3 regions of the Mesorhizobium sp. M7A.F.Ca.ET.027.02.1.1 genome follow, and region 3 is predicted to be linked to each of the others. Evidence: predicted binding sites of a transcription regulator. Region 3 holds the regulator's gene; each other region holds the start of a gene.

What was found. Region 3 encodes LexA, which represses DNA repair genes until DNA is damaged. Its sites were predicted from a motif close to TGTTCNNNNTGTGTTCNG; they were not measured.
Region 1: the regulator LexA is predicted to act here: its motif matches at 7,963-7,980, upstream of EN749_RS04075 (single-stranded DNA-binding protein).
Region 2: the regulator LexA is predicted to act here: its motif matches at 1,281-1,298, upstream of EN749_RS27295 (DNA recombination protein RmuC).

The regions. Positions count from the first base shown of each region.
Region 1 covers NZ_RZOL01000018.1:18,682-33,140, reverse strand. The annotation lists gene EN749_RS04115 (GGDEF domain-containing protein) at 1-941, opposite strand, end outside; gene EN749_RS04110 (DUF72 domain-containing protein) at 1,057-1,878, opposite strand; gene EN749_RS04105 (GNAT family N-acetyltransferase) at 1,902-2,372, opposite strand; gene uvrA (excinuclease ABC subunit UvrA) at 2,402-5,323, opposite strand; gene EN749_RS04095 (hypothetical protein) at 6,033-6,329, opposite strand; gene EN749_RS04090 (ATP-dependent Clp protease proteolytic subunit) at 6,422-7,027, opposite strand; gene EN749_RS04085 (SRPBCC domain-containing protein) at 7,052-7,543, opposite strand; gene EN749_RS04080 (metalloregulator ArsR/SmtB family transcription factor) at 7,540-7,854, opposite strand; gene EN749_RS04075 (single-stranded DNA-binding protein) at 8,082-8,603, shown strand; gene EN749_RS04070 (OsmC family protein) at 8,721-9,146, shown strand; gene EN749_RS04065 (MarC family protein) at 9,206-9,835, opposite strand; gene EN749_RS04060 (hypothetical protein) at 9,991-10,521, opposite strand; gene EN749_RS04055 (AraC family transcriptional regulator) at 10,607-11,449, shown strand; gene gyrA (DNA gyrase subunit A) at 11,652-14,453, shown strand.
Region 2 covers NZ_RZOL01000336.1:2,040-6,654, forward strand. The annotation lists gene EN749_RS27280 (plasmid stabilization protein) at 1-274, opposite strand, end outside; gene EN749_RS27285 (hypothetical protein) at 427-693, shown strand; gene def (peptide deformylase) at 697-1,227, opposite strand; gene EN749_RS27295 (DNA recombination protein RmuC) at 1,331-2,602, shown strand; gene EN749_RS27300 (GFA family protein) at 2,623-3,027, opposite strand; partial or broken gene EN749_RS27310 (cation diffusion facilitator family transporter) at 3,090-4,054, opposite strand; partial or broken gene EN749_RS27315 (transglutaminase family protein) at 4,182-4,615, opposite strand, start outside.
Region 3 covers NZ_RZOL01000165.1:372-11,796, forward strand. The annotation lists partial or broken gene trpD (anthranilate phosphoribosyltransferase) at 1-340, shown strand, start outside; gene trpC (indole-3-glycerol phosphate synthase TrpC) at 351-1,163, shown strand; gene moaC (cyclic pyranopterin monophosphate synthase MoaC) at 1,166-1,648, shown strand; gene glp (gephyrin-like molybdotransferase Glp) at 1,648-2,853, shown strand; gene EN749_RS18745 (alpha/beta hydrolase) at 2,903-3,733, opposite strand; gene EN749_RS18750 (AMP-binding protein) at 4,044-5,669, shown strand; gene kynA (tryptophan 2,3-dioxygenase) at 5,666-6,502, shown strand; gene kynU (kynureninase) at 6,574-7,821, shown strand; gene lexA (transcriptional repressor LexA) at 8,231-8,971, shown strand; gene EN749_RS18770 (ComEC/Rec2 family competence protein) at 8,965-11,425, opposite strand, start outside.

The sequences.
Region 1 (14,459 bases), on a different contig from region 3:
GTGGCCTCCACCGTTTCGGGCAAGGTCCGCTTCAGCACCAGCGCGAATTCCTCGCCGCCCATGCGCGCGGCGACATCACCCGGGCGAAGATTGCTGGCGAGTTCCCGTGCAAATACCTTCAGCACCTCATCGCCGGCGGCGTGGCCGAATTCGTCGTTGATGGCCTTGAAGTTGTCGAGGTCGAAGACGACCACCGCCGTGAAGGCACCGACCGGCGCATCGCCGTGCAGGTCGAATAGGGCGCGGCGGTTGAGCAGGCCGGTCAGCGGGTCGGTCAGGGCATTGTGGCGGTGATGCCGGGCCAGACGCCCTTGGTTCAGGGCCAGGGAAAGCGCTCCGATGCCGGTCATGCTGGCGATAACGATGATGAGGCTCAGTTCCTCGGCCCAGTTGCTTGGCGCATGTCCAAGGACCAGCTTTCCCTCCCAGGCCAAAACCATGGCGCAGAGAGCAAAGGATGCGGCCGTGGCCGAATAGAGCGCGGTGATACCGGTTGTCAGGGCAGGGGCTTCGTCGCGGCCTTTCCAGTATTCGACCGCCGTTGCGAACAGAAGCAAGGCGGCGAAGGCATTTTCGAACATGAAGCCCAGCCCGTCATAGCCTAGAGCCATGGGAGGCAATGTCACGGCCAGCGAAATGGCGCTGCCAAACGCCGTTCGCGGCACTGGCGAGCCGCCGGTTCTGAACTGGTAGGCCGCGCCCAGCATTGTCGAGAAACCGAGCAGGAGGAAAGCCAGCGTGGCGATGCCCAGCAGGCGCCCGGGCATATCGATATAGGCGTCATAGAAAAAAATATCGCCGACCACGAACACCAGGCTGACCGCCCATGTCAGCAGGAACTTTTCCGAGCGAGCGGTCAGCCACATGCCAAACAAGGTCAGGCTCAGGCAGGCAGCGGAAAAACCGACAGCCAGCAGAAGTGAAGTGTAGTCGAGCGACATGCCCCTCGTCCTTGCCTGCGGCGGCCCAGATTTGCGACTGGTTCAGCTGGATTCATGCAGCAAGGAGGTATCGATAAGGTTACGACGATGGCGAAGATGCCATGATTCCGCAGCGTCAGGGCACCGGCAGACCCTGGTCAACCCGCTTCATCAGTGCCATGGCGCCGAACGGCGCTCGCACCTTGCCCTCCGTGATGAAGTAGACGAACACGTCGCGCGGCTTGACCGGCGCATCGGTGGCGGGGTCGGCGCGCCGCAGGTCGGCGGGCTGCTTGCCTTGCGCCCAGATCTTTACCCGCGCGGCCCATTCATCGAGGCCTTTCGGCGTGTAGCAGTCGGGATTGTCATCGCTACCGGTCTGCAGCCGGGCGTAGACGAAATCGCCGGTGACGTCGGCGATATCAGGATATTTGGCATGGTCGGCGTAGACGATCGCGGCCTTGTATTTTCGGGCAAGTGCTGCGAATTCCGGCACGACAAAACTGTCGTTGCGGGCCTCGACCGCGTGGCGCAGCGCAACGCCGTCCTGCTTTTCCGGCAGCAGTTTCAAAAAGGCTTCGAAATCGTCCGGATCGAATTTCTTGGTCGGCGCGAACTGCCACAGGATCGGCCCGAGCTTTTCCCCGAGTGCGGCAACGCCCGAGCCGAGGAAGCGCGTCATCGATTCGCCGGCCTCGCCCAGCACGCGCCGGTTGGTGACGAAGCGGTTGCCCTTTAGCGAGTACACGAAACCGTCCGGCGCCTCGTTGGCCCATTTGACGAAGGTCGGTTCCTTGAAGCTGGAATAGTAAGTGCCGTTGACCTCGATGCTCGACACCTGGCGAGTGGCGTAGTTCAGCTGCTTGGCCTTGGAAAGCTTGTCGGGATAGAAGGACGTATCCCAGGGCTCGAAGGTCCAGCCGCCCATGCCGGCGCGGATTGTTCCCGATGTGCTCATCTCATCCTCCCAAGTTCAGAAAATCAGGCCGCTGTGCTCTCGTGGGCCGATTTTGCCATGTCGACCAGCACCCATCCCGGCCGGTAGGGATTGGGCCGGCGACCCGTTTCGTGGAAACCATAGGCCAGATAGAGCGCGATGTTCCGCTCCATCCTGGCGTTGGTGTAAAGCCGGACCTCGGGCAGGCCCCAGAGACGGGTCAGCTCATCCGCGTGTTTCAGCAGCGCAATGCCGAAGCCCTTGCCCTGAAAGTCAGGAGAGACCGCGACGGAAAAGATCATCGCGTGGTCGTCATGCCGTTCCAGCGTGATCAGCCCGGCAAGTCCGCCGCCACTTTCCAACCCCCACACCTCGCCGCCTTCAATGCGCGGCGCATAGTCCTCGGTGACTGGGATCGGCGGTGCGCCTAACAGTGCAGTGTAAGGCGCATAGGCCGCTTCCGTCAGCGAGACGACGGTTTGGAGATCACCGGCAAGCGCTCTTCTGATTTTCATTCAAAAGCTCCAGGCGCCAACCGGTCCGATCACTCCGCCGCTTCGCGCTTGCCTCCGGGGCGCCGCTCCAGCAGTTCCTTGAGGAACTGGCCGGTGTAGCTGCGCTTTTCGCGCACGATGGCTTCCGGCGTGCCGGAGGCAACCAGTTCGCCGCCGCCGTCGCCGCCTTCGGGGCCGAGGTCGAGCACCCAGTCGGCGGTCTTGATCACTTCGAGATTGTGCTCGATGACCACCACCGTGTTACCCTGGTCGACCAGTTCATGCAGCACTTCCAACAGCTTGGCGACGTCGTGGAAATGCAGGCCGGTGGTCGGCTCGTCGAGGATGTAGAGCGTCTTGCCGGTTGCCTTGCGCGACAGTTCCTTGGCGAGCTTAATGCGCTGCGCCTCGCCGCCGGACAGCGTCGTCGCCTGCTGGCCGATATGGATGTAGCCGAGGCCGACCTGCTTCAGCGTATCGAGCTTGTCGCGCACGCCGGGCACGGCGGCGAAGAAGTCGACGCCTTCCTCGACTGTCATGTCGAGCACGTCGGCGATCGACTTGCCCTTGAACACGACGTCGAGCGTCTCTCTGTTATAGCGTTTGCCGTGGCAGACGTCGCAGGTGACGTAGACGTCGGGCAAGAAGTGCATCTCGATCTTGATGACGCCGTCGCCCTGGCAGGCCTCGCAACGGCCGCCCTTGACGTTGAACGAAAAACGTCCGGGCTGATAGCCGCGCGCCTTGGCTTCCGGCAGGCCCGCGAACCAATCGCGGATCGGTGTGAAAGCGCCTGTATAGGTGGCGGGATTCGAACGCGGGGTCCTGCCAATGGGCGACTGGTCGATGTCGATGACCTTGTCGAGGAATTCGAGGCCCTCGATGCGGTCGTGGTCGGCCGGGTGCTCGCGCGAGCCCATGATGCGGCGCGAGGCAGCCTTGAACAGGGTTTCGATCAGGAAGGTCGACTTGCCGCCGCCCGACACGCCGGTGACGGCGGTGAAGGTGCCGAGCGGGATTTCGGCGGTGACGTTCTTCAGATTGTTGCCGCGCGCGCCGACGATCTTCAGGCGGCGGTTCTTCTTCGCTTCACGCCGCACGCCGGGCGTCGCCACTTCGAGCGCGCCGGACAGATATTTGCCGGTGATCGAATTGGGATTGGCCATTACCTGCTGCGGCGTGCCCTGGGCGATGATCTCGCCGCCATGGATGCCGGCGGCCGGACCCATGTCGACGACATAGTCGGCATGCAGGATGGCGTCCTCGTCATGCTCGACGACGATCACCGTGTTGCCGATATCGCGCAGGTGCTTCAGCGTATCGAGGAGGCGGGCATTGTCGCGCTGATGCAGGCCGATCGACGGTTCGTCCAGCACATAGAGCACGCCGGTGAGACCGGAGCCGATCTGCGATGCCAGCCGGATGCGCTGGCTCTCGCCGCCCGACAGCGTGCCGGAATTGCGCGACAGCGTCAGATAGTCGAGCCCGACATCGTTGAGGAAGCGCAGCCGCTCGCGGATTTCCTTCAAGACGCGCACCGCGATCTCGTTCTGCTTGTCGTTGAGCGACGCCGGCAGGTCAGTGAACCACTGGTCGGCCTTGCGAATGGAAAGCTCGGTGACTTCGCCGATGTGCCTGCCGGCGATTTTCACCGCCAGCGACTCGGGCTTCAGCCGATAACCCTTGCAGGCCGGGCAGGGCGTGGCCGACATGAAGCGCTCGATCTCTTCACGCATCCAGGCGGATTCGGTCTCTTTCCAGCGCCGCTCGAGATTGGGAATGACGCCTTCAAAGGTCTTGGTGGTCTTGTAGGAGCGCAGGCCGTCATCATACTGGAAGGTGATTTCGCGCTCACCCGTGCCGTGCAGGATAGCTTCCTTGGCCTCTTCGGACAAATCCTTGAACTTGTCGCCAAGCTTGAAGCCATAGGCCTTGCCCAGCGCTTCCAGCGTTTGAGCGTAATAGGGGGAAGTCGATTTCGCCCACGGGCTGACGGCGCCGTCCCGCAGCGAGATGTTCTCGTCCGGAACGATCAGATTGCCGTCGATGGCACGCTGGCTGCCGAGACCGTCGCAGGTCGGGCAGGCGCCGAACGGGTTGTTGAACGAGAACAGCCGCGGTTCGATTTCCGGAATGGTGAAGCCGGAGACCGGGCAAGCGAACTTTTCCGAGAACAGGATGCGCTCATGCGTCTCGTTCTTCGACTTGTTGACCGAATCCTCGCCGGTCTGGCTGGCATCGAGCGGCTTGTCGGCGAATTCGGCGACCGCCAGCCCATCGGCCAGCTTCAGCGCCGTTTCGATGGAATCGGCGAGCCGCGTCGCCAGATCGCCGCGCACGACGATGCGGTCGACGACGACGTCGAGGTCATGCTTGTACTTCTTGTCCAGCGCCGGCACGTCGGCGATCTCATAGAAGACGCCGTCGACCTTGACGCGTTGAAAGCCCTTCTTCTGCAGCTCCAAGAGTTCCTTGCGGTACTCGCCTTTGCGGCCGCGCACCATCGGCGCCAGGATGAACAGGCGCGTGCCTTCCTCGATCGCCAGCACGCGGTCGACCATCTGCGAAACCGTCTGGCTCTCGATCGGCAGGCCGGTGGCTGGCGAATAGGGGATGCCGACGCGCGCAAAAAGCAGCCGCATATAGTCGTAGATCTCGGTGACGGTGCCGACCGTTGAACGCGGGTTCTTCGAGGTGGTCTTCTGCTCGATGGAAATGGCGGGCGACAGGCCGTCGATCTGGTCGACGTCAGGCTTCTGCATCATCTCAAGGAATTGCCGCGCGTAGGCCGACAGGCTTTCGACGTAGCGGCGCTGGCCCTCGGCATAGATCGTGTCGAAGGCAAGCGATGACTTGCCGGATCCCGACAGGCCGGTCATGACAATCAGGCTGTCACGCGGCAAGTCGAGATCGACATTCTTCAGATTGTGTTCGCGCGCCCCGCGAATGGAAAGATATTTATGGTCGGCCATAGCCGGTCGCCGCCTCAGAATCTGGAATTTCCTGGAATGGCGGGTTTTCCCGGCCATCCCCTATGTAGGTAGTTTTGCCGCCACGTCGAGATACGCCACAATTCCCGACGAGAGCGTTTAAGCGTCTTTCGCGTGAACGGGCAAGCGGAAAGAACAAAGGCCGAACACGCTCCTGACAAAGCTGTGCAAAAACTGACTTGCACGTAACCTCCCGGCGATCACATTTTTCGGTAACCGGCTATTGATGGTTGACGCCACCAGCTGACGGGAGCAGTCTCCAGCAGTCAACGAAGACGGCCGTCTTTCGATGGCCTCGCCGCCCAAAGGCGGCCTGCGAGACGCCGCAGGCATTTGCGATTTGTGCTTCGAATTGACAACAATCGCAACGGACAGAGGAGCGGAGCTATGACGCCACCGGATCGTCCCCTAGGGTTCCAGTTGTCACTGGAGCCTAGGCAGGCATAAGTGCCAGGGTTCAGCGTTTTCGCCAGCCGGCAAACCGTGACCTGCCGTCTCTCGTAAAAATCAGAGACTGCTAGTCGGATCGTCGGCTGAATGCCGCGGTGCATCCGAAATCAAACGCCGGCAGTACACTCCCGGCAAAATTGGATTTGAGATCCAAAAAGGCCCCGTCCGTTTGCCCAAGGCACGGCGGGGCCGTTTTTATTTGGGACTGTCTTGTGGGCGACAGGCGCAGCGCGACGCGCTGTCAGTGGCGCGGCGGCCCGATCGAGCCGGCGCCGACATCGACAGTGATGCTGCCGGAAATCCTGACATCGGTATCGCCGATCTTGAATGTACCGTTCTCGCCGGCTGGCAGCGCATCGTCCGGCTCGGGAGCCGGCTTGGCGATGCGGTAGTCGCCGGTTACGCCGGGAAGGGCGCTTTTTTGCGTCGACGACGAACTGTCGTCGGCAAGTGCCGCGCCGCTGATGAGGGCCGCAATGGCGAGCGCTGCAACGGCGATGACGCGGTGCAATGATCTGGACTGATGAGTGTCGGTCATCCCAGGACTATAGTGGCGCGCCGCCGATGGAACCAGACCGGCATCGTCAAATCTTCGACAACCTGCCGGACGGTCTCCGATCCGGCCCTGGCTTACGCCGCTTTCTTTCGCGTGTCGAAAACGTGGTCGACGATGCCCCAGGCCTGGGCCTCGCGGGCGGTCATGAAGTGGTCGCGGTCGAGCGTGCGTTCCACCTCTTCATAGCTGCGGCCGCAATGCTGCGCGTAAAGTTCGGCCATGTGCCGTTTCGTCCGGCCGATGCGCTCTGCATGGCGCTGGATGTCGGATGCCTGGCCCTGGAACCCACCCAGCGGCTGATGCAGCAGGATAGTGGCATTCGGCAGGGAAATCCGGCGCCCCGGTGTGCCTGCCATCAGCAGGAACGAGCCCATCGAGGCGGCAAAGCCCATGCATACGGTGGACACCGGGCAGCTGATATATTGCATCGTATCGTAGATGGCGAAGCCGCTGGTCACCACGCCGCCCGGCGAGTTGATGTAGAGCGAGATCTCCTTGTCGGGATTGTCCGATTCCAGCGACAAAAGCTGCGCGCAGACCAGCGCCGAGATGTCGTCGTTGATCTCGCCGTTGATGAAGATGATGCGCTCGCGCAGCAGCCGCGAAAAGATGTCGAAGGCACGTTCGCCGCGGCTCGATTGCTCGATGACCATCGGCACCAGACTGGCAACACCGCTCATTGTCTCTCTCCGTCCGTTTTGTTTTCAGGCCGCGCGAAGCAGGAGGCGAGGCGTGTTTGCGGCGATTGGCTTAGATGACCTGTTCGCACCGAGCGAAACCCGGCAGCCGGCGCCTGCCATGGCGACGGCAGGCATGGTCTTGCGGGCTAAGCCGTCATGGACGATGCGCAGATGCGTGCCGCCGGAAACGGTTCGGGCAAGTGTGAAGGTGACGGTACTGTCGAGCGGCCCCTGCCTGGCGGCGTCGCCCGGCTGCTCCCGCCAGGAATAGCGCAGCACCTTCCCGGGTTCGGCGTCGAGGATTTCGCATTCGATCGGCGTGTCCGGTCCGGCGAAGGCAAAACGGTTGCCGATCTCGGGGCTGATGTCGTTCGGCATCATCCAGGCGGCCAGCAATTCCGGTATGGTCAGGGCCCGCCAGACCTTTTCCGGCGGCTCGGCAAGCTCGTACTCGAACTCAAGCGCATCCGCGGCGTCGCCTTGGCCGTCGTTGGCCGCTAATCCCGCCTTCTTCATTGATCCATGTCCTTCAAAACCGCCTTCAGCCTTTCGATGCGCTCCGGCCAGAATGTCCGGTAGCGTTCGATCCAGGAGAGCAAGGGGGCGAGCCCCTGCGGATCGGCGCGGTAATAGGCGTTGCGGCCGGCTCGCCGCTCGACCACCAGCCCGGCGCCACGCAGCACCGCCAGATGCTGCGACACCGCGGGCTGCGACACCGTCATCCCGGTGCGCAATTCCGACACGCTCATCTCGCCGGCGGCCAGCCGCTCAAAGACGGCGCGGCGCGTCGGGTCGGCCAGTGCGCGAAAAATCTCTGCTTCGATCATGCCAAAAGCATAAGTGCATACTTATCGATTTGGCAAGCGATGTTTTCGGGCCCATATGATCGGCTTCGGCGTTGCTGCCATTCCTTGACAATAAGCAGCGATGCGGATAAGAACGAAAAGGGAACAAAAAACCTTGTGGGTAAAGGCAGCCATGGCAAGCGGCGATCGCCCGCAGCCTGTAAGGTGCTGCGACAAAAATTTGTTTCGGATGAGCGCGGAGAAATATCATGGCGGGTAGCGTCAACAAGGTCATTCTGGTCGGCAATCTCGGCGCGGATCCCGAAATCCGTCGCCTGAATTCGGGTGAGCCGGTCGTCAACATCCGCATCGCCACATCGGAAAGCTGGCGCGACAAGAATTCCGGCGAACGCAAGGAAAAAACCGAGTGGCACAACGTCGTCATCTTCAATGAGGGCATCGCCAAGGTGGCGGAGCAGTATCTGAAGAAGGGCATGAAGGTCTATGTCGAGGGCCAGTTGCAGACGCGCAAATGGCAGGACCAGACCGGTGCCGACAAGTACACGACGGAAGTCGTGCTGCAGAAATTCCGCGGGGAGCTGCAGATGCTCGACGCACGCGGACAGGGCGAGGGCGGTCAGGTCGGCGGCTATACCGGTGGCGGCAGCAGCCGTGGTTCCGATTTCGGCCAGTCCAGCCCGAGCGAAGGCTTCAATCGCGGTGGCGGCGGTGCCAAGAGCGGCGGCGGCGGTGGTTCGTCGCGCGAATTGGATGACGAAATCCCGTTCTGATCGCAACAGTTATGTCGGACACAGTGCCCCGAGAGTCGTTCATGGACTTTCGGGGTTTTGCATCGTGATTGAGGCTGACCGGGCCGATCAACGAAATACGGTGAGAGGACGAGTTGGGTGAAAGCACGGGTAAAGTGGGTCGAGGAGCGCACCTTCGTCGGGGAATCCGGCAGCGGTCACAAGGTCGTGCTCGGAACAGCGCACGGACCGGAAGGCAGGACGCCGGGTCCAAGCCCGATGGAGTTGGTGCTGATCGGCACCGGTGGCTGTTCGGCCTATGATGTCGTGCATATCCTCGAAAAGGGCCGCGAGGCGGTCGAGGACTGCGTGGTCGAGCTTGATGCCGAGCGGGCCGAAACCGAGCCAAGAGTGTTCACCCGCATCCACATGCATTTCGTCGTCAAGGGCAGGGCACTCTCCAGCGTCAAGGTGAAACGCGCGATCGACCTTTCGATCGAAAAATATTGCTCGGCCTCCGCGATGCTGGCCAAGACCGCCACGATTACCCACGATTTCGAGGTCATCGATACGGTGGCGAAGTAGGCAGTAGGCAGTAGGCAGTAGGCAGTAGGCAGTAGGCAGTAGGCAGTAGGGACTGTCGTTCAGCCCGCTATCAGCGCCTTGATACCGTCGGCGACGAATTGCACAGCCAGTGCCGCCAGGATGACGCCAAGCAGACGGGTCAGGATCGAGCGGCCGGTCTGGCCGAGGATGCGGTCTATGCGTTCCGACAGCACGAACACCAGATAGGTGATGGCGAGGCAGACGAAGATGATGCCGACCAGCGCCGCCTGCGCGGCAAAGCCTTGAAACGAGCCGGAAAGCAGCACAGTTGCCGAAATGGCACCAGGGCCCGCGATCAGTGGGATCGCCAGCGGGAAGGCGGCGATGTTGTGGATCATGTCCTTGGTGATGGCGACGTCGCCGATCTTCTCCTTGCGGTCCTGCCGGCGCTCGAACACCATCTCGAAGGCGATGAAGAACAGCAGGAAACCGCCGGCGACGCGGAAGGCCGGCAACGTTATGCCGAACACCGACAGGATCGAGGCCCCGGCAACCGCAAACAGCGCCATCACCAGGAAACCGATGATCGAGGCGCGCACCGAAACCTGCTGGCGCTCCTCGCGGTTCATGCCGCGCGTCACGGCGAGGAACAGCGGCGCCAGGCCGGGCGGGTCGATGGTCACGAGAATGGTGACGAAAGCGTTGAACAGGCTGTCGAAACTCGGCATCTCTGACCCTCCCGCCGGGCTGTGCCCGTGCCAGAATATTGGTAGAGCAAAGCCCGTTCGGTGGGAACCGTTCGTGAGAAAGTGGTTGATGCGGGACAGAGGGCAGCGCGAAGGATCGCGACGCTTTTATTCTGGGCTGCTGCAATCCTTGTAGATCAAACCGCTCGCCGCGCCAGGAACTCGACTTCCAGCCGCCATGTCGCGCCATTGTCTTGCGAGCGTTCGCCCAGCCAGCGGAAGGAGTTTTCGGTGATGCGTGAAAAGCTCCAGCGTACCGAGCTGCCGGTGTCGTCGGCGCCCACTTGCACGATCGTGTCACCCTCGGCGCGGCCGAGCTGGCGGCTGAAATACTGGTTGCGCGGGTCGCTCCAGAAGATGTGCCAGGCATCCGCGCCGGGATCATAGACGCGCAGCGTCGTGCCGTAAAAAGTCCATGTGCCCAAGGATGGCGATGGACCGGCGTCCCGCGCGGGCAGGATCCACACGTCCTGGATCGCCCGGCCTTCCAGCACCCAGCCGAAATGCACCTCGCCACGCCCTGTCAGCACAGTGCCGTCCTCGAGGTGGCGCGAGGCCTCAAACGTCCAGGCGCCGACGAAGCGGCCGTAAAGGCTCAGTTTTTCGGCAAGCCCTTCGATCGGTCCGGAGCTATGCAGGGCTTCGGCAAACGAGGATTGATCGAACATGGCTACGGTCTCTTCTTGTCAGGAGACCGTTAGGAGTAGGCGGTGACGGGGTTCTGAGCTTGGGAAAAATTGCTATATTTCGACTATGACGACGACCACGCATAGTCTCGCATTCGGAGCCGGTTGGCACGTGACGGACGTCATTTGCACGGCCGGCGCCAGCGACCGGCCGTTCGAGGAAGCGCATCAGGATTTCTGCGTCGCTGCGGTCACCAGCGGCACGTTTCGCTACCGCGCCCAACAAGGCACGGCGATGCTGGCGCCCGGCGCGCTCCTGCTCGGCAATCCCGGCACATGTTACGAATGCGGGCACGAGCATGGCAGCGGCGACCGTTGCCTCTCGTTCCATTTCGATCCGGCCTACATGGAACGAATCGCAGCTGGAGTGCCGGGCACCAGGAAGCTGGCTTTCAAGGCGGCGCGCCTGCCGCCTTTGCCGGTACTGGCGCCACTCCTGGCCGAGGCGGAGACCGCGCGCGAGATGGCCGACATCGACGCCTTCGAGGAACTTTCCCTGCGCTTGGCCGGTGCTGCCGTGGCTACAGCCTCTGGCGCTACGCATGTCGGGCGCGCGCCGAGCCGCCGCGATCAGAAACGGGTGGCCGAGGCAGTGCGGCGGATCGAACTGGACGCCGATGGGCCGGTCTCGCTTTCAGCACTTGCCGATGAGACGGCGACCAGTCCGTATCACTTCCTGCGCATCTTCCGGCAGGTGGCGGGCATGACGCCCTACCAATTCCTGCTCAGGACGCGATTGCACAGGGCGGCGGTGCGGCTACGCCTGTCGAACGATGCGGTCTCGGCGATCGCCTTCGAGGCAGGCTTCAACGATCTGTCGACCTTCAATCGTCGTTTTCGGCGGATCATCGGGGAGACGCCGGGCCAGTATCGCAGCCGCCGTGGCGCATGGGCCGTTTCTGCTTCGTGAATCGGCCCCGTGCCCGCCAAGGCAGACACGCAGGCTTTTGCGTCAGGGCGGCGAAAACTGCCTTGGCCATATCGTCGCAATCAGCGGTATCCATTTGAAATTACCACCGAAAATGACACTGGAAAAGTGCCGTGAAGGTTGGAGTTTCGGGCTTGCTTCCTATATAAGCACCAAGTGATTCCTGATTAGATTGTGATCCGATTTGACCGACCAGAAGACACCGCGCGGCGCCGACGGCGGCCCCACCGGCATCGAGCCGATATCCATCGTCGAGGAGATGCAGCGCTCCTATCTCGATTACGCTATGAGCGTGATCGTCAGCCGTGCGCTGCCGGACGTGCGCGACGGCCTGAAGCCGGTGCATCGCCGCATTCTCTTCGCCGCCCATGAGAGCGGCTACCACTGGAACCGCAAATATGTGAAGTCGGCGCGTCCGGTCGCCGACGTGATGGGTAAATACCATCCGCATGGCGACGCCTCCATCTATGACGCCTTGGTGCGCATGGCACAGGACTGGTCGCTGCGCGTTCCGTTGATCGACGGGCAGGGCAATTTCGGCTCCATCGACGGCGATCCGCCTGCGGCGATGCGCTACACGGAAGCGCGGCTGACCAAGGTCGCGCACGAGCTTTTGGAGGATATCGACAAGGATACCGTCGATTTCCAGGACACTTACGACGCGTCGGGCAGCGAACCGAAGGTTCTGCCGGCACGGTTTCCCAACCTTTTGGTCAACGGCTCGGGCGGCATCGCCGTCGGCATGGCGACCAACATTCCACCGCATAATCTCAGCGAAATCTGCAACGGCGCCATCGCCCTCATCGACAATCCGGCGATCGACCTGCCGGCGTTGATGGAGATCATTCCGGGACCGGATTTCCCCACCGGCGGCATCGTGCTTGGCCGTTCGGGCATCTACAACGCCTATTCGACCGGCCGTGGCTCCATCGTCATGCGCGGCAAGGTCAACATCGAACAGCGCGGCAACGACCGCGAGTCGATCATCATCACCGAGGTTCCCTACCAGGTGAACAAGTCGTCGATGATCGAGAAGATGGCTGAACTGGTGCGCGACAAGCGCATCGAGGGCATTTCCGATATCCGCGACGAGAGCGACCGCCAAGGCTACCGCGTCGTCATCGAGTTGAAGCGCGACACCGTTGCCGACGTCATCCTCAACCAGCTCTACCGCTTCACGCCGCTGCAGACCTCCTTCGGCGCCAATATGGTGGCACTGAACGGCGGCAAGCCGGAAGTGATGAACCTGACCGATATGCTGAAGGCGTTCGTCGCCTTCCGTGAGGAGGTGATCACAAGGCGGACGAAATTCCTGCTGCGCAAGGCGCGCGACCGCGCCCATGTGCTGGTCGGTCTCGCCATCGCAGTCGCCAACATCGACGAGATCATCAAGCTGATCCGCACCGCGCCGGATCCGCAGACGGCGCGTGAGCAGTTGATGGAGCGGCGCTGGCCCTCTGGCGACGTGGAATCGCTGATCCTCCTGATCGATGACCCGCGTCACCGGATCAACGAAGACGGCACCTACAATCTGTCAGAGGAACAGGCGCGCGCCATCCTCGAACTGCGCCTGCAGCGCCTGACCGCGCTCGGCCGCGACGAGATCGCCGACGAGTTGAACACGATCGGCGCCGAAATCATCGATTACCTGGACATTTTGTCGTCCCGCGCGCGCGTCCAGCAGATCGTCAAGGACGAGCTTGCTGCCGTGCGCGACGAGTTCGGCACGCCGCGCCGCACCGAACTCACCGACGGCGGTTCGGACATGGAAGACGAGGACCTGATCCAGCGCGAGGACATGGTCGTGACGGTGAGCCATTCCGGCTACATCAAGCGCGTGCCGCTGTCGCTCTACCGGGCGCAGCGTCGCGGCGGCAAGGGCCGCTCCGGCATGTCGACCAAGGAAGAGGATTTCGTCACCCGGCTGTTCGTGGCCAACACCCATACGCCGGTGCTGTTCTTCTCCTCGCGCGGCATCGTCTACAAGGAAAAGGTCTGGCGGCTGCCGATCGGCAATCCGCAGTCACGCGGCAAGGCGCTGATCAACATGCTGCCGCTGGAGCAGGGCGAGCGCATCACCACCATCATGCCGCTGCCGGAGGACGAGGCCAGCTGGGGCGAACTTTACGTGATGTTCGCCACCACGCGCGGCACCGTGCGCCGCAACGATCTATCCGACTTCGTCCAGGTCAACCGCAACGGCAAGATCGCCATGAAGCTGGAGGAAGAAGGCGACGAGATCCTCGGCGTCGAGACCTGCACCGACAAGGACGACGTGCTGCTGACCGCCAGTTCCGGCCAGTGCATACGCTTCTCCGTCGGCGACGTGCGCGTCTTCCAGAGCCGCAATTCGGTCGGTGTGCGCGGCATAACCATGGCCGAGACCGACCGCATCATCTCGATGTCGGTGATAGAGCATGTCGATGCTTCGCCAGCGGAACGCGCCGCTTACCTGAAGCGCGCGGCGGCGGAGCGGCGGCTTGCCACGGAAACGACCGGCGAAGAGGAAGAGATCGCGCTGACCAATGAGGAGATCGGCGAGGAGACGGAGCTTTCCGACAACCGATACGAAGAGCTCAAGGCGCACGAACAGTACGTGCTGACGGTCACCGAGTTCGGCTACGGCAAGCGTTCGTCGTCCTATGATTTCCGGCTGACCGGACGCGGCGGCAAAGGCATCCGCGCCACCGATGTGTCGAAGGCAGCCGAGATTGGCAGGCTGGTGGCGACGTTCCCGGTCGGCAATGACGACCAGATCATGCTGGTGTCGGACGGCGGCACCGTCATCCGGGTTCCGGTCAACGGCATCCGTTTCGCCAGCCGCGCCACCAAGGGCGTGACCATCTTCAACACGGCTGAAGGCGAAAAGGTGGTTTCGGTCGAGCGGATCTCGGAACCGCAAGCGGACGAAGAAAGCGATGAGACGGTCGAGGGCGGTGCTGATGCCGCTCCGGCGCCTGACGCCGGTCCGGAGGGTGCGGACTAAGTCCGG
Region 2 (4,615 bases), on a different contig from region 3:
CAACTGGATGGCCGAAGTCGCGTTTTCCGTCCGCTTCGATTTGGTCCATTATCTCGGAAAATTCATCGCCTATTGCATTTTCAGCAGCGAACGCCGAACGAATGGCATCCCACGCGGAAAGTCCCGGCTCCGGTTTGGCTTCTTTCTCCGCGACCATGCCTTTACGCAAGAGATCGATCGCCTTGCCCGACAGACTTTGGCCGCCCTTGCGCGCCGCGTGTTCAATTTCGCGCTTCAAGGGTTCGGGAATATCTCTGATCAACATATCGCCCATGGATGCCTCCAAGATTTGATATCTCTGATATCACCCCCGGAGTCATTGATCAACAAGAGTTCCGCCCCTTCACCCAGCCACTCAAAACGGTCCATTAAGTCTACACCAACTGTTCAGGCGTATGCTTCGCGGATCTGTCCTGGGAGCTTCATATGCAGCGCGCTCAAAATCCCTTGGGGAAACGCAGGAAGCCAATAGCTGAATACAAATCGGTCGAAGAACGATACGAGAAAGGCGAATTGTCGAGGCGAAGAGAGAGCAATTTCGCCATTTATAACACCCTGCTAATGATGGTGTTAGCCGTGGTTGTCTCTCTGGTGCTGATCATCTCGCCAGAATCTCGCGCGCTTGCATTAGAGATCGGTGCAAAAGCGTTCGAGCTTGGCAGGGATTGGGTTTTGCGTGGCGTGCTCGAATGATCCCTATCCCGCCAGCTTGCCCGGCGCCTTGTCCCTGGCGAGCTTCTTGAATTTCTTCACCACCATGTCGCGCTTCAGCTTCGAGATGTGGTCGATGAACAGGACGCCATTGAGGTGGTCGATCTCATGCTGCAGGCAGGTCGCCATCAGGCCTTCGGCCTCCATATCCTGCAATTTGCCGTCGCGGTCGAGATACTTGACCCGCACAGCGGCCGGGCGTTCGACCTCGGCGTAATAATCCGGGATCGACAGGCAGCCTTCCTCGTAGACGGAGCGCGCATCTGCGCTCTCCAGGATTTCCGGATTGATGAAGACATGCGGCGCCGGCGTCTCGTCTTCCTTGGCCAGATCGATCACCAGTAAGCGCAGCGGTTCGCCGATCTGGATCGCCGCCAGCCCGATACCCGGCGCGTCATACATGGTCGCCAGCATGTCGTCGGCTAATCTGCGCAAAGACGCGTCGACACGCTCCACGGGCTTGGAAACCTGGCGCAGGATGGGGTCGGGAAGGATGATGAGCGGCTTGATCGACATGGCGTTCCACCTAAGACCTCCAGAGAAAAGCGTCAACCGGTAGGCTGGAGGCTCGTTCACGTTTTGATCTGTGCCGGCAGCGCGAATCGTTTATGCTGTCCACATGAATGATTTGAGCACCATCCTTTCCGAACCTGTCGCCCGGCTTGGCGCCACAACCGTCACGCTCGGCCATGCGCTGGCCTTCGGCGCTTTGCTGTTTCTGGCCCTGTTCGTGGCGCTGGTCATTGCGCTGTGGCGGTCGGCGAAGGCGCGCGCCGTCGCGGCTGCGGAAGCCGCCGATCATGCCCGCGATGCGGAAGTGCGGATGGCCGGCATTCTGCAAAGCCAGGCCGAAATGCAGGGTCGTATGGGCGCCATCGCCGAAGTGTTCGGCGCACGGCAGGCGGAGCTGACGCAATCGATCGGCCAGCGCCTCGACGCCATGACCGGCCGGCTCGGCCAGACCATGACCGAGCAGACCAAATCCACGCATGAGAGTCTGGCCAAATTGCAGGAGCGGCTGGCCATCATCGATGTCGCGCAGGGCAACATCCAGTCGCTCGCCGGCCAGGTGGTGCAGCTGCAGGCGATCCTCTCCAATAAGCAGACGCGCGGCGCCTTCGGCCAGTCGCGCATGGAGGCGATCGTCGCCGACGGCCTGCCGCACGGCGCCTATGAATTCCAGGCGACGCTGTCGAACGGCAGCCGTCCTGACTGCCTAGTGAAGATGCCGAACGGCGCACCGTCGCTGGCCATCGACGCCAAGTTTCCGCTCGAAGCCTGGAATGCCATCCGCGCCGCCGACGGCGCCGACCTGCAGAAGGCCGCCTCGCAGGCCTTCCGCCGCGACATCGAGATCCATGTCCGCGATATCTCGGAAAAATACCTGATCCAGGGCGAGACGCAGGACACCGCCTTCATGTTCGTGCCGTCGGAATCGGTGTTCGCCGAGATCCACGAGAATTTCGAGGCGATCGTCCACAAGGCGCACCGTGCCCGCATCGTCATCGTCTCGCCGTCGCTGCTGATGCTGTCGATCCAGGTCATCCAGGCGATCCTCAAGGATGCCCGCATGCGCGAACAGGCGCACCTGATTCAGGGCGAAGTCATCCGGCTGATGGAGGATGTCGCGCGCGTCGACGAGCGGGTGCGCAAGCTGCAGGTGCATTTCGGTCAGTCGGCCAAGGACATCGACGACATCCTGGTTTCGACGTCGAAGGTCACCAAGCGCGGCCAGAAGATCGAGGCACTGGAATTCGGCGCGCAGCCCGACGGCGATGCCGCCGCGGACGCAGCGTCACGGGCTCCCGCCGCGAAGGTCGATACTGGCGCGCGCGTTGCCGATTCGAAAACCGGGCAGCTCAGGCTGAGGGTCGTCGAAGGCGACGATTGAGGCGCGGCGCCGGACCGGCGCTACTGCTCTTCCTTGGTCGTCATACCCGGGAATTCCGGCAACCAGGGCAGCGCCGAGCGGTGCCAGCTTTGCCGTCTCGGGACTAACTGTTCACGTTGTCGCGCCGTGCCGACCCGGATGCCATAAACCTTCGGCCCGTCGCCAACCGATGTCGCGTAGAGATGCGAGCCGCACTCGCCGCAAAAGCCCTGCGCGCGCTTGTCGCCGCTCGATCCTGTCTTGATATAGACCTTTGGCGCACCCTTGGTGATCCGGTAGTGGCCTTCCGGCGCGCCCACGGTCACGCGAAAAGCCGTTCCGGTCAGTTGTTGGCAATCGGTGCAGTGGCAGATTCCGGTGTTCTCCGGGTCGACCTCCGCCTCGTAGGTGATGGCGCCACAATGGCAGCCGCCGTCGATTTTCATCTTCGCTCCTCCAAACTCCCTTTAATCCTAGCGGGTCAAGGCAGCCAGGCAATGGCGCGGCGCTAGTCCAGAGCCGGATCGGATGCGGTGTCGATCAGCTTGCGCCGCTTCTCCCAGGTGCCTGCCGTCTGTGGCTTGACGAACAGCCGTGTGATCTCCGGCATCTCCTTCTTCAGCTGCGCCTCCAGGCGCTCGACGCAAGCTTCGATCTCGGGCGCCGTCAAATGGTCCTCGAACTCGATGCTCAGGCCGGCGACAATCTCTGCCGGCCCCATATGGACGGTCAGGACGCCGTTCGCCCGCTGCACCGCCTGATCCTGCTGGGCGATCGCCAGCACCTTCATCTGCACCTCGGGCGATGCCGGCTCGCCGATCAGCAGGCCCTTGCTTTCGCGGGCCAGGAAGATCGCCGTCGCGCCCAGGATCAGCCCAATGCCGATCGAGGCGGCGCCGTCGAGTTCTGGCATTTCCAGAACTTCCGCCGCCAGGATGCCGGCGAACGCGACGATCAGGCCGAGAAGCGCTGCACTGTCCTCGAACAGCACGGTGTAGACGCTCGGGTCCTTGCTCGACTGCACCGCCCGCAGCCAACCCTGCTTGCCTTCTGCTGGCGGAACTCCTTCAGCGCTACCCACCACGAACTGCCTTCGAACAGGAAGGAAAGGCCGAGCACGATGTAGGTCACCTCGGCGTTGGCGACCGGCTCCGGCGCCATCATATGGGTCACGCCTTCGTAGAACGACACGCCGGCGCCCAGCGCGAAGACGAGGAGCGCGACGATGAAGCTCCAGAAGTAGAGTTCGCGGCCGTGACCGAGCGGATGCGTCCGGTCGGCCGGGCGGGCGGCGCGGTGCATGCCGTAGAGCAGCAGGCCGCCATTGCCGGTATCGACCAGCGAATGCACGCCCTCCGACAGCATCGCCGAACTGCCGGTGAAGGCGGCGGCGGCGAACTTGGTCAGCGCGATGGCGAAATTGCCGGCGAGCGCCGCGTAGATCACCTTTTTTGAGCCGCCGTGCCCGGCCATGGCATTTGTTCCCATTCAAGGCGCAGTCTAGCGGCCAGGCCGCTAAAGCTCCACAGGCATCACACCGCGCGAATGTCGGGTCGTCCAAGCCAGCGGTCATGAGAGATCGGCCTATGGAAAACGGCGACTACTCGACGATCTCGCTGGTCCACACCTTGAAGCCGGCAAGCGTTCCCGGGCCGAATATATGGGTCAGCGGCACGTCGGCGGCGTCGCGGCCGGAGGCGATCAGGATGCGGCCGATGCGCGGTGCATTGTTGCGCGGGTCGAAGACATGCCAGCGGCCGCCGAGATAGACTTCCATCCAGGCGCAGAAATCCATGCTCGCCCATGGTTTCGGCATACCGATGTCGCTGATGTAGCCGGTGCAATAGCGCGTTGGGATGTTGAGCGCCCGGCAGAAGGTGACCGCGAGATGCGCGTAGTCTCGGCACACGCCGCTCTGTTCGCGATACGCTTCCGCGGCGGTGCGTGTCGGCCGAGCATTGCCGTAGTTGAAGACGATGTGGTTGTGGACGAAGTCGCAGACCGCCTGCACGCGCGGAATGCCCAGCGGCGTGT
Region 3 (11,425 bases):
TGACGAGATCACCACCACCGGCGAGACGCAGGTTGCCGAACTGATCGGCGGCGAGATCCGCAGCTTCACCCTGACCCCTGAAGCGGTTGGGTTGCCGCGCCACAGCAAGGACGAATTGCGTGGCGGCGATGCGGACTACAACGCCAAGGCCTTGCGCGATATGCTGGGCGGCGCCGCCGGCGCCTATCGCGACACCGTGCTGATGAACGCCGGTGCCGGACTGGTTGTGGCCGGCAAGGCGACGACGCTTGGCGACGGCATCGCGGCGGCGGCGCAAGCCATCGATAGCGGCCGTGCCCTGCAAGTGCTCGACAGGCTGGTCGAGATTTCGAACGGATAACGGATAGAGCGTGTCTGACATTCTTCGCAAGATCGAGGCCTACAAGCGCGACGAGATCGCGGCAGCAAAGGCACGCGTGCCGTTGGCCGAAATCAAGGCCCGGGCAAAAGACGCCGACGCACCGCGCGGCTTTCTTGCCGCACTGGAAGCGAAGCGCAAATCCGGCGCCTTCGCGCTAATCGCCGAGATCAAGAAGGCGAGCCCTTCCAAGGGTCTGATCCGTGCCGATTTCGATCCACCGGCGCTGGCGCAGGCCTATGCCAAGGGTGGTGCTGCCTGTCTTTCGGTGCTGACCGATGCACCGTCCTTCCAGGGTGCGCCCGAATTTCTCACCTGGGCGCGAGCCGCCGTCGCGCTGCCGGCGCTGCGCAAGGATTTCCTGTTCGATCCGTATCAGGTCTACGAAGCCCGCGCCTGGGGCGCGGATGCCATCCTGATCATCATGGCCAGTGTCGACGACGTCCTGGCCAGCGAGCTCGAGGCGACGGCCTTCGAACTCGGCATGGATGCACTGGTCGAAGTGCACGACGAGACCGAGACGCAGCGCGCGCTAAAACTGTCGTCGCGGCTGATCGGCATCAACAACCGCAATCTGCGCACATTCGAGACCAGCCTCGACACTTCCATGCGGCTGGCGACGATGGTTCCGGCCGACCGCTTGCTGGTCAGCGAGAGCGGTATTTTCTCGCATGACGACTGCCTCAGGCTGCAAAAGAGCGACATCGGCACTTTTCTTGTCGGCGAGAGCCTGATGCGGCAACAGGACGTCACCGCGGCGACGCGCCTGCTTCTGACAGGCAAGGCTTTGGCCGAGGCCATCTGACGATGGTATCGGGCCTTACCCATCTCGGCGCGCAGGGCGAGGCCAACATGGTCGACGTCGGCGACAAGGACGAAACAACGCGCACGGCGATCGCCGAAGGCTTTGTCGCGATGCAGCCCGAGACGCTGAAGATGATCCTCGCCGGCAACGCCAAGAAGGGCGATGTGCTCGGCACCGCGCGCATCGCCGGCATCATGGCGGCGAAGAAGACGCATGAACTGATCCCGCTCTGCCACCCGCTGCTTTTGACCAAGGTTTCCGTCGACATCGAGCCCGACCATGCTTTGCCCGGCCTGAAGGTCACCGCACTGGCGCGCGTCACCGGCAAGACGGGTGTCGAGATGGAAGCGCTGACCGCCGCTTCGGTCGCCTGCCTGACCATCTACGACATGGCCAAAGCAGTAGACCGCGCCATGGTCATCACCGGCATCCGCCTGGTCGAAAAGACCGGTGGCAAGTCGGGTGACTACAAGGCGAGCGCCTGATGGCGCTGGTTCCTATCGCGGAGGCGCTTGAACGCCTGCTTGATGGCGCGGCGCCTCTAGCCGGCGAAAGCGTTCCCCTGTTCGAGGCTGTGGATCGTGTTCTGGCGGAACCGGTCGTGGCACTTCGCACCCAGCCGCCTTTCAATGCTTCCGCCATGGACGGCTATGCAGCGCGCGCCGCCGACGTCACGTCGGTCCCATCCAGGCTGTCGGTGATCGGCATGGCGCCGGCTGGGCGTGGCTTCGACGGCACGGTCGGCCAGACGCAGGCCGTGCGCATCTTCACCGGCGCGCCGCTGCCCGAAGGCGCCGACACCATCGTCATCCAGGAGAATGTCCGCGATCTCGGCGGCGGCGAAATCGAAGTGACCGAGCCAACGGCGCAATGGCGCAATATCCGCCGCATCGGGCTCGATTTTTCAACAGGCGACATGCTGCTGGAAAAAGGCCGCTTGCTCGACCCGGCGGCACTGTCGCTGGCAGCATCGGCCAACCATCCTCGGGTCAGCGTGGTGAAACGGCCGCTGGTCGCCATTATCGCCACCGGCGACGAATTGCTGCCGCCGGGCAGCGATCTCGGCCCGGACCAGATCATTTCATCGAATGCCTATGGCGTCGCCGCCACCGCACACTCGGTCGGCGCCCGCGCGCTCGATCTCGGCATTGCCGCCGATCGCAAGGATGCTATCGCCGAACTGGTGCAAAAAGCGGTCGCGGCCGGTGCGGATGTCATTGTGACGCTTGGTGGCGCCTCGGTCGGCGATCACGACCTGATCCACGACGTGCTGACCGGCGAAGGCATGACGCTCGGCTTCTGGAAGATCGCCATGCGTCCTGGCAAGCCGCTGATGTTCGGCCGCCTCGGCGATATCAGGTGCATCGGCCTGCCCGGCAATCCGGTGGCAAGCCTGGTCTGCTCGCAATTGTTCCTGAAGCCGCTGCTGGCGCGGCTCGGCGGCCGCAATCATCGCCAGGACATTCGTCCGGCGCGGTTGGGTGCCGCCATGCCGGCCAATGATCTGCGCCAGGACTACGTCCGAGCCGTGGTCAGGGAAGATGACGGCGTGCTGGTGGCGACGCCGTTCGGTATCCAGGATTCCTCGATGCTGAGAATGCTGGCCGACGCCAACGGGCTGATCGTGCGGGCGCCGTTTGCCCCCGCAGCAGCTGCTGGCGAGGCCTGCAGCGTACTGATGCTGCGCTGAAGCAGAACAAGACAAACCATTAATAAAAAAATGGAAAATGATCTCGGTGCTAGCCCGATATCAAGGCGCGGCTCAGTGGGTGGGCCGGATCGGCAAGGCCGTCGACAATGCTGAAATGATGCCGGTCGGGCTCGACCACGGTGCTGGTTGCAGCACCGAGGCCCGTCCAGATGTTGGCAAGCAAGGCGTTCTGACGCAGGAACTCGGCGCGCTCGCCACCACCGGCCCAACAGGTGATGCGGACACCATCCATGGGCCGCAACAGTGCCGGGCTTTCCGCCAACGCCTCGGCCTCGTCGATGGCCAGAATCGCGTTCATCTCGGTGCGCATGATCGGACGCAGATCGTGGACACCCGAAATCGAAACGACATGGCGCACGCGCCGCGCCACATCGTCCGCCAGAGGCGTGGTTGTCGTCACCATCCGGCTGGCAAGATGGCCGCCGGCCGAATGTCCGGTCAGCATCAGCGGCCCGTCGACCATTGCCGCCGCCTTGCCGATCGCCACGCCGATCTCCTGGACGATGCCGGCGATGCGTAAGTCCGGGCACAGCGTGTAGGACGGCATCGCCACGGCAAAGCCGCTGCTGACCGCACCATTGGCGAGATGCGACCAGAAACTCTTGTCGAACGCCTTCCAGTAACCGCCATGGATGAACACCACCAACCCTTTGGGCGTGGCGCTGGGGAGGAAGAGATCGAGCCGATTGCGTCGCCCATCGCCATAGGTGATGTCGAGCCGTGCCCGGCCCTGCGCCGAGAGTGCGTCACGAAACGCTTGCGCAGGCTCCACCCACGCGGCCGGCCATCGGTCGCTGCCGGCGATATTCGCACCGTTGGCATAGGCATCATCCCAATCGACGATGTGACGTTCGAACATCTGCGCCCTTCCCCAAAAACGGCATCGCTGTTCCGCTAGCAATGGCCACCGCCACGCCATGCGTCAATGCTCTAGGGCAAAAACATTTTAGGCTTGAAACAAATTTCGACTGGTGCGATCCTGCCCGCACGAACAGCCGACAATGGGAGGTCTGCTGTGCTGCCCGAAGCCTGCAAATGGTCACCCCGTTCGGGTGGCGTCGAGCAAGGCGCGACTTGCGGCACGAAGCCTCCTCAAAAAAAGCAGGACCTTCAGATCACTGGTCAGGCGCCTCGCGCACTGGCCGTCCAGCAGACAGGAGAGCGGCGACATGCTTGGGCCTTCAGCGCATATCGACACGTTCACGCGCGATCACCTGCCGCCGCCGGAGCAATGGCCTGAAATCCTGCTCGACGGCTTCGACTATCCCGAACGCCTCAACGCCGGTGTCGAACTGACCGACAGGCTGGTCGAGAAAGGCCTGGGCGACCACACCGCGCTGATCGGCAATGGCCGCCGCCGCACCTACAAGGAACTGTCCGACTGGACGAACAGGCTGGCCCACGCGCTGGTCGAGAATTATGGGGTCGAGCCGGGCAACCGGGTGCTGATCCGTTCGGCCAACAACCCCGCAATGGTCGCCTGCTGGCTGGCCGCCACCAAGGTTGGCGCCGTGGTCGTCAACACCATGCCGATGCTGCGCGCCGGCGAACTCGCCAAGATCGTCGACAAAGCGGAAATCACCGTCGCGCTCTGCGACACCAGGCTGATGGACGAGATGACCGCCTGCGCCAAGGACAGCGCATTCCTCAAGCAGGTCATCGGTTTCGACGGCACCGCCAACCATGATGCTGAACTCGATCGTGCCGCTCTCGACAAGCCGGTGACGTTCACCGCAGTCGACACCGGCCGCGACGATGTTGCCCTGCTCGGCTTCACCTCGGGCACAACAGGCGTTCCGAAGGCGACGATGCATTTTCACCGCGACCTGCTGATCATCGCCGACGCCTACGCCCGCGAAATCCTGGAGGTGACGCCGGACGACATCTTCGTCGGCTCGCCGCCGCTGGCCTTCACCTTCGGCCTTGGCGGACTCGCCATCTTCCCGCTGCGCTTCGGTGCGGCGGCGACGCTGCTGGAGCAGGCGACGCCACCCAACATGATCCACATCATCGAGACCTACAAAGCGACGATCTCTTTCACCGCGCCGACTGCCTACCGCGCCATGCTGAAGGCCATGGATGAAGGAGCGGACCTGTCATCGCTGCGCGTCGCCGTTTCGGCCGGCGAAACCTTGCCTGCTCCCGTTTTCGAAGAGTGGACACAAAAGACCGGAAAGCCGATCCTCGACGGCATCGGAGCCACCGAGATGCTGCACATCTTCATCTCCAACCGTTTTGACGACATGAAGCCCGCGTCGACCGGAAAGCCGGTGGGCGGCTACGAGGCGCGCGTCGTCGATGACGAGATGCGCGAGGTGCCACGCGGCGCGACCGGCAGGCTTGCGGTGCGCGGACCGACCGGCTGCCGCTACATGGCCGATGACAGGCAGAAGGAATACGTGCGCGACGGCTGGAACCTCACCGGCGATACCTTCACGCAGGACGAGGAAGGCTTCTTCCATTTCGCCGCACGCTCCGACGACATGATCGTCAGCGCCGGCTACAACATCGCCGGTCCCGAGGTCGAGGCGGCGCTGCTGGCGCACCCGGACGTCGCCGAATGCGCTGTCATTGGCGCCGAGGACGCCGAGCGCGGCCAGATCGTCGAGGCGCATGTCGTGCTGGTGCAGGGCGTCGCGCCCGACGCCCTCACCACCAAGCGCCTGCAGGACCATGTCAAGGCAATGATCGCGCCCTATAAATATCCGCGATCGGTAAAATTCATCGCCGCCCTGCCCAAGACCCAGACCGGCAAGATCCAGCGCTTCCGGCTGCGCACGGAGAAAATCGATTGAGCGAGCCATACGATCCGGCGTCCGAAGGCGCCCAGATGTCGTTCAAGGAGCGCATGTCCTACAGCGACTACCTGCACCTGGAGAAAGTGCTGGAGGCCCAAACGCCGCTGTCATCGGCGCATGACGAGATGCTGTTCATCATCCAGCATCAGACCTCCGAACTCTGGATGAAGCTCGCTCTGCACGAGATCGGCGCCGCGATCCGTTCCATCCGCGCCGACCGGCTCGAGCCGAGCTTCAAGATGCTGTCGCGCGTTGCGCGGATCTTCGAGCAGCTGAACAATGCCTGGGATGTGCTGCGGACGATGACGCCGAGCGAATACACCGAGTTCCGCGACGCGCTCGGCCAGTCCTCGGGTTTCCAGTCCTGGCAGTATCGCGCCATCGAGTTCATGGCCGGCAACCGCAACCTGGCCATGCTCGGGCCGCACAAGCACCGGCCCGACCTGAGCGGAAAGCTGGAAGCGATCCTGACCGAACCATCGCTCTACGACGAAGCGCTGCTGCTGCTTGCGCGCAACGGATTCGACATCGGTGCCGATGCCAAGCGCACGGGCTGGCGTGAGACGCGAACCGAGAATGAAGAGGTGCTGGTCGCCTGGCAAACCATTTACCGCGATCCGCAGCGCTACTGGATGTTCTACGAACTGGCAGAGAAGCTGGTCGACTTCGAGGATTATTTCCGCCGCTGGCGCTTCAACCACGTCACCACGGTTGAGCGCATTATCGGTCTGAAACGCGGCACCGGCGGCACGTCGGGTGCTTCGTATCTGAAGAAGATGCTCGAGGTGGTGCTGTTCCCGGAACTGTGGACGGTCCGCACCCGGCTCTGACATCGTCGAAATGAAAACAGCGACGCGCGGCGGCGGAACACCCTTCGCGAACAACCGGGGACTGACTGACCATGAGTGGATTTCCTGATCTCGCCGCAGTCGAAGCGATGGATGCCACAGATCCGCTGCGGGCCATGCGCGACCGTTTCATTCTGCCGGAGGGGGTGATCTATCTCGACGGCAATTCACTGGGGGCAGCGTCTCATGCCGTTTTCGGCGAGCTGCAGCAGGCGGCAACCCAGGAATGGGCCCAGGACCTCATCCGAGCCTGGAATACGGCCGGATGGTTCGAGATGCCGATCGAACTCGGCGATCAACTCGGACGCCTGATTGGAGCCGCGGCCGGCCAGACCGTCGTCTGCGACACGACGTCGACCAACATCTACAAGGTGCTGCATGCGGCGCTGGAGATGCGGCCGGGCCGGTCGGTCATCGTCGCCGAGGGTGACAGTTTCCCCACCGACCTGTACATCGCCGAAGGGGTGGCCTCGACACGGGACGGCGTCCTGCTGCGCCTCGCGGGCGTCGACGCGCCCACCATCGAAGAGCTGATCGACGAAAACGTCGCGGTGGTGCTGGTCAACCACGTCAACTACAAATCGGGTGAACTGCGCGACATGGCGGCGCTGACGCGCAAGGCTCATGCGGCCGGAGCGCTGATCGTCTGGGATCTATGCCACACCGCCGGCGCCCTGCCCGTCGAGCTCGATCAGGCAAATGCCGATTTCGCCATCGGCTGCACTTACAAGTACCTCAACGGCGGTCCGGGCGCACCGGCCTTCATCTATGCCGCGCAGCGCCATCACGGCGATATCAGCCAGCCGCTCAGCGGCTGGTGGGGCCATGCGCGGCCCTTTGCCTTCGAACGGGGGTATGTTGCCGGCACCGGTATCCGCCGCTTTCTGTGCGGCACCCAGCCGGTCCTGTCGATGCGGGCGCTCAAAGGCGCGCTTGTCATCTGGAACGACGTCGACATGGCGGCATTGCGAAAAAAGAGCGTCGCGCTGACGGAACTGTTCATCCAGCTCGTCGAAGCAAAGTGCGGCGCCTATGGCCTCACGCTGGAGACCACCCGCGACGCGACCAGGCGCGGCAGCCAGGTGTCGTTCCTTCACGATCACGGCTATCAAATCATGCGGGCGCTGATCGAGCGCGGCGTCATCGGTGATTTTCGCGCGCCATCGACCATCCGTTTCGGCTTCACGCCGCTCTATGTCGGCTACAAGGATGTGTGGCTGGCGGTTGAGGTGCTGGCGGATATTCTGCGCACGGGCGCATGGAAGGACCAGCGTTTCGCCGTCAAGGAAGCCGTTACCTGACGCAACGATCTCCGCGATTTGCCGTCGCCGCCCTCACTGCCCGGCGGATGACGGAGGGCTGAATTCCAGCCACAAATGCCAACAGACGTTGGCGTTTTGGCTCCGTTTCGTTCACGGCAAACGAACGTCCCGAAGATTGATAGCGTCCCTTGTGGAGGTCGATCGGCAGATGATGCCAAGCCTTGGGTCGAGGATGAGCCACAGGTCATTAACCATAATGATTTCAATGTGAGCAGGCGCATTGCCGTGGTTGGCGCCTGTCGATCGCGACCCGCTGGCAAGCCCAAATAATTTCAGCAGCCTTAACAAATTCATTAAACTTTAAACGGTTGCAGAACACAACTGGAACAGATAGTGTTTGTTCTGGGTTTGTTTTTCGATTCTGGTTTCAGGTAATCTGGGGGCCGCCATGCTGACACGCAAGCAACATGAACTGCTGATGTTCATCCATGAACGCCTGAAGGAGAGCGGCATTCCGCCATCCTTCGACGAGATGAAGGAGGCGCTCGACCTTGCCTCCAAATCCGGGATTCATCGGCTGATCACCGCACTTGAGGAGCGCGGCTTTATTCGCCGGTTGCCCAACCGGGCACGCGCGCTGGAAGTGCTGCGATTGCCGGACTCGATCGCGCCCGGCCTCAACGCGGCAAAGAAGTTTTCGCCAAGCGTCATCCAGGGCAGTCTCGGTCAGGGTGGTGCCCTTGGCCGGCAGATCAAGCCGGCGCCTTCGCGGATGCCCTCGCCCGGCAATGATGACGATGCGGTCTCCGCCGTGTCGATCCCGGTCATGGGCCGTATCGCCGCCGGTGTGCCGATCGATGCCATCCAGCATCAGACGCATTCGATCTCGGTGCCGCCGGACATGATCATGGGCGGTGCCCACTATGCGCTGGAGGTCAAGGGCGACTCGATGATCGAGGCCGGTATCTTCGACGGCGACACCGTCATCATCCGCAATGCCGACACGGCGAACCCCGGCGAGATCATCGTGGCGCTGGTCGATGAAGAGGAAGCGACGCTGAAGCGGTTCCGCCGCAAGGGCGCTTCGATTGCTCTCGAAGCCGCCAATCCAGCCTATGAAACCCGTATTTTCGGGCCGGACAGGGTCAAGGTGCAAGGCAAGCTCGTTGGCCTGATCCGCCGCTACTGAGGCGGCTGCGTTTCAGCCACTGGCTTCTCGGGTCTCTTGAAGGGTGGCAGCCCCCTCGCCTCGCGCGAGAATTTGCGTTGCGCATGCCAGGGCCGGTATGGGCTGTCCACGGCGAAGCTGATCGTCGCCGGCGTGGTCGCCGATTGGCGATCGAAGAAGATCGCGGCACTGCCTTTGCGAGCCAGTTGCCGCTTGGTGATGACGAGAACCAGCGGGTTGTGACAGGCGTCATACGCGGTGGCGTCATTGATGACGATCAGCTCGGCGAAACCGCAGGCTTTCCAGGTGTCCTTGCGGTCCTCGACATAGGCAATGATCGCACCGGACGTGTGCCTGGCCACGCAGACGCCTGAGGTGCAATAGAACGGCGATCCCGGCGGTAGCTCAACGGCATCCGCGACGTCGAATTGCCCGTCGCCCTTGTCGAACACCTCCGGCACGACGATGGTTTCGGATATTAGTGCGCGTTTCCAGTTGTCGACGGTGAATTCGTTCGGCCGAGCGCGGCTGACGGCGAGTTCGCCACCGCCGATCGGCAAGGCAACCAGTCGGGCGTCCTCCGAGATCAGCACATCCGGCGTGCGCGTATCCGAGACGGTCAGCAAGCCTGCCAGCGCGCATGGCAGAGCAGCGAGCCGCAGCCAAGTTGTCGCCATTGTCGCGATGACCAGGGCAATTGTCACCAGCAGGACAGATTGCTGCGAAATCAGCCCAACCGCATCGACAGGCGAACGTTCGGAGATCCAACCCGATATGGCGATCATCACCGTCAGACCCTTGCCCATCAGGTAGAGGGCCGGCCAATCCAATCCGAAAGGCATCAGCAGCGCGCTTGCGACAGCCAGGAACATGACGACGGTGACGATCGGCATAACCGCCAGATTGGCGAACAGGCTGAGCGGCGACACACGCTGAAAATGCCAGATGGCAAACAGCGTCGTGGCGCTGCCGGCGATGATGGAGGTCATGGCAAGGCCGGTTGCCGCGAGCACGAACTTTCGCGTCAGGAAACCGGGCATGGATCGCTTTGGGGGCGGCGGTCTTGCTTTTCCCGCGCGGTGAACGGCCCAGCCGGCATAGGCGCCGACCAGAGCCGCGGTCGCGGCGAACGACATCTGAAAACTCGGGCCGACCACCTCATGCGGCGACACCACGATGACGGCGATCGCCGAGATCGCCAGATTGCGCATGGTGAGTGCTGCTCGATCGAACAGCACGGCAATCAGCATCACCGCCAGCATGATGAAGCTGCGCTCGGCGGCAACGACGACTCCAGAGATGATGAGATAGGCCGCGATCGAGAACAGTGCGGCGACGGCGGCATACTTCTTGACCGGGCGACGCGCGGAAAAGTCGGGAAACAACGCGAAGGCGCCGCGCAGCAAGCCCATGATGGTGCCTGCGACCAGCGCCATGTGCAGTCCCGAAATCGAGATGATGTGGTAGATGCCGGTACGTCGCATCGCCTCATTGATGTCATCGGGAATGCCGGCGCGCACGCCGACGATCAGCGCCGCGGCGATCTCGCCTTCGGCGCCGCCGACGCTCGCCCTGATATGGTCGGCGATGGCCTCGCGGGCATTTTCCACGCTAGAGGAAATTCGGGCCGGCAGCGACATGTCGCCACCATCGCTGACGACAAGCTTGGGGTTGCCGAGAAAGAACCCGCTGCCGCCGATGCCGGCAAAATAGCTGTCGAAGGAGAAATCATAGCTGTCCGGCCGCACCGGCCCGGTCGGCGGCAAAAGCTTGGCATATCCAGTGATGAGGGAGCCTGCGGTCACGTCAGCCGGGATCTTGCGTGCCGAAAGCCGCACCCGTTCCGGCGCATAGCGCAGTTTCGGTCTTGCGGTCGATGTCACGTCGATGGTCAGCCGGATACGGCCAGTTTCCATCCGGTCGAGCGAGACGACGCGGCCGGTCACCTGCGTCGAGATTTCCGAGCCCAACATTTGTGTGCCCGCACGCCACGTCTCGACCTTGGCAGCAAGCAGTCCTAGGGCGCACAAAAGCGCCGCCATGAAACACAGATGGGTCTTTGGCCATGAGCGCGAGACCAGCGCACAGATCCCCGTCAAGATGACAACCGCGACAGGTCTCGCAAAGTCGGGTTCAGCCGTCAGCGAAAAATAGCCGATCGCTCCGATCGCCAGGCAGACCGGCACCAGCAGGAAGGCCACGCCCCGGTCGAGTTCCAGGCTCGCCGCCGTGTTCACGCTGTGGCGCAGGCGAGGCAGTGATGTCAGGCTGATTTGCCGGCGCACGCGAACGATCCTGCCGGTTTCGGCAACAGGAACAGAGGCGGCGACATCCGCTTGCAAGGGCGCCTTGCCGGGATCCGGCACAAGGGGCGATGGCGGCGGTAATGGGGCTGGCCGAGGCGCAAACAGGGACCGTTCGCTGACGCCGATGGCAGCGTCCTCGCCCTGATCCGAGCCCCAGCCTCGTCCAGCC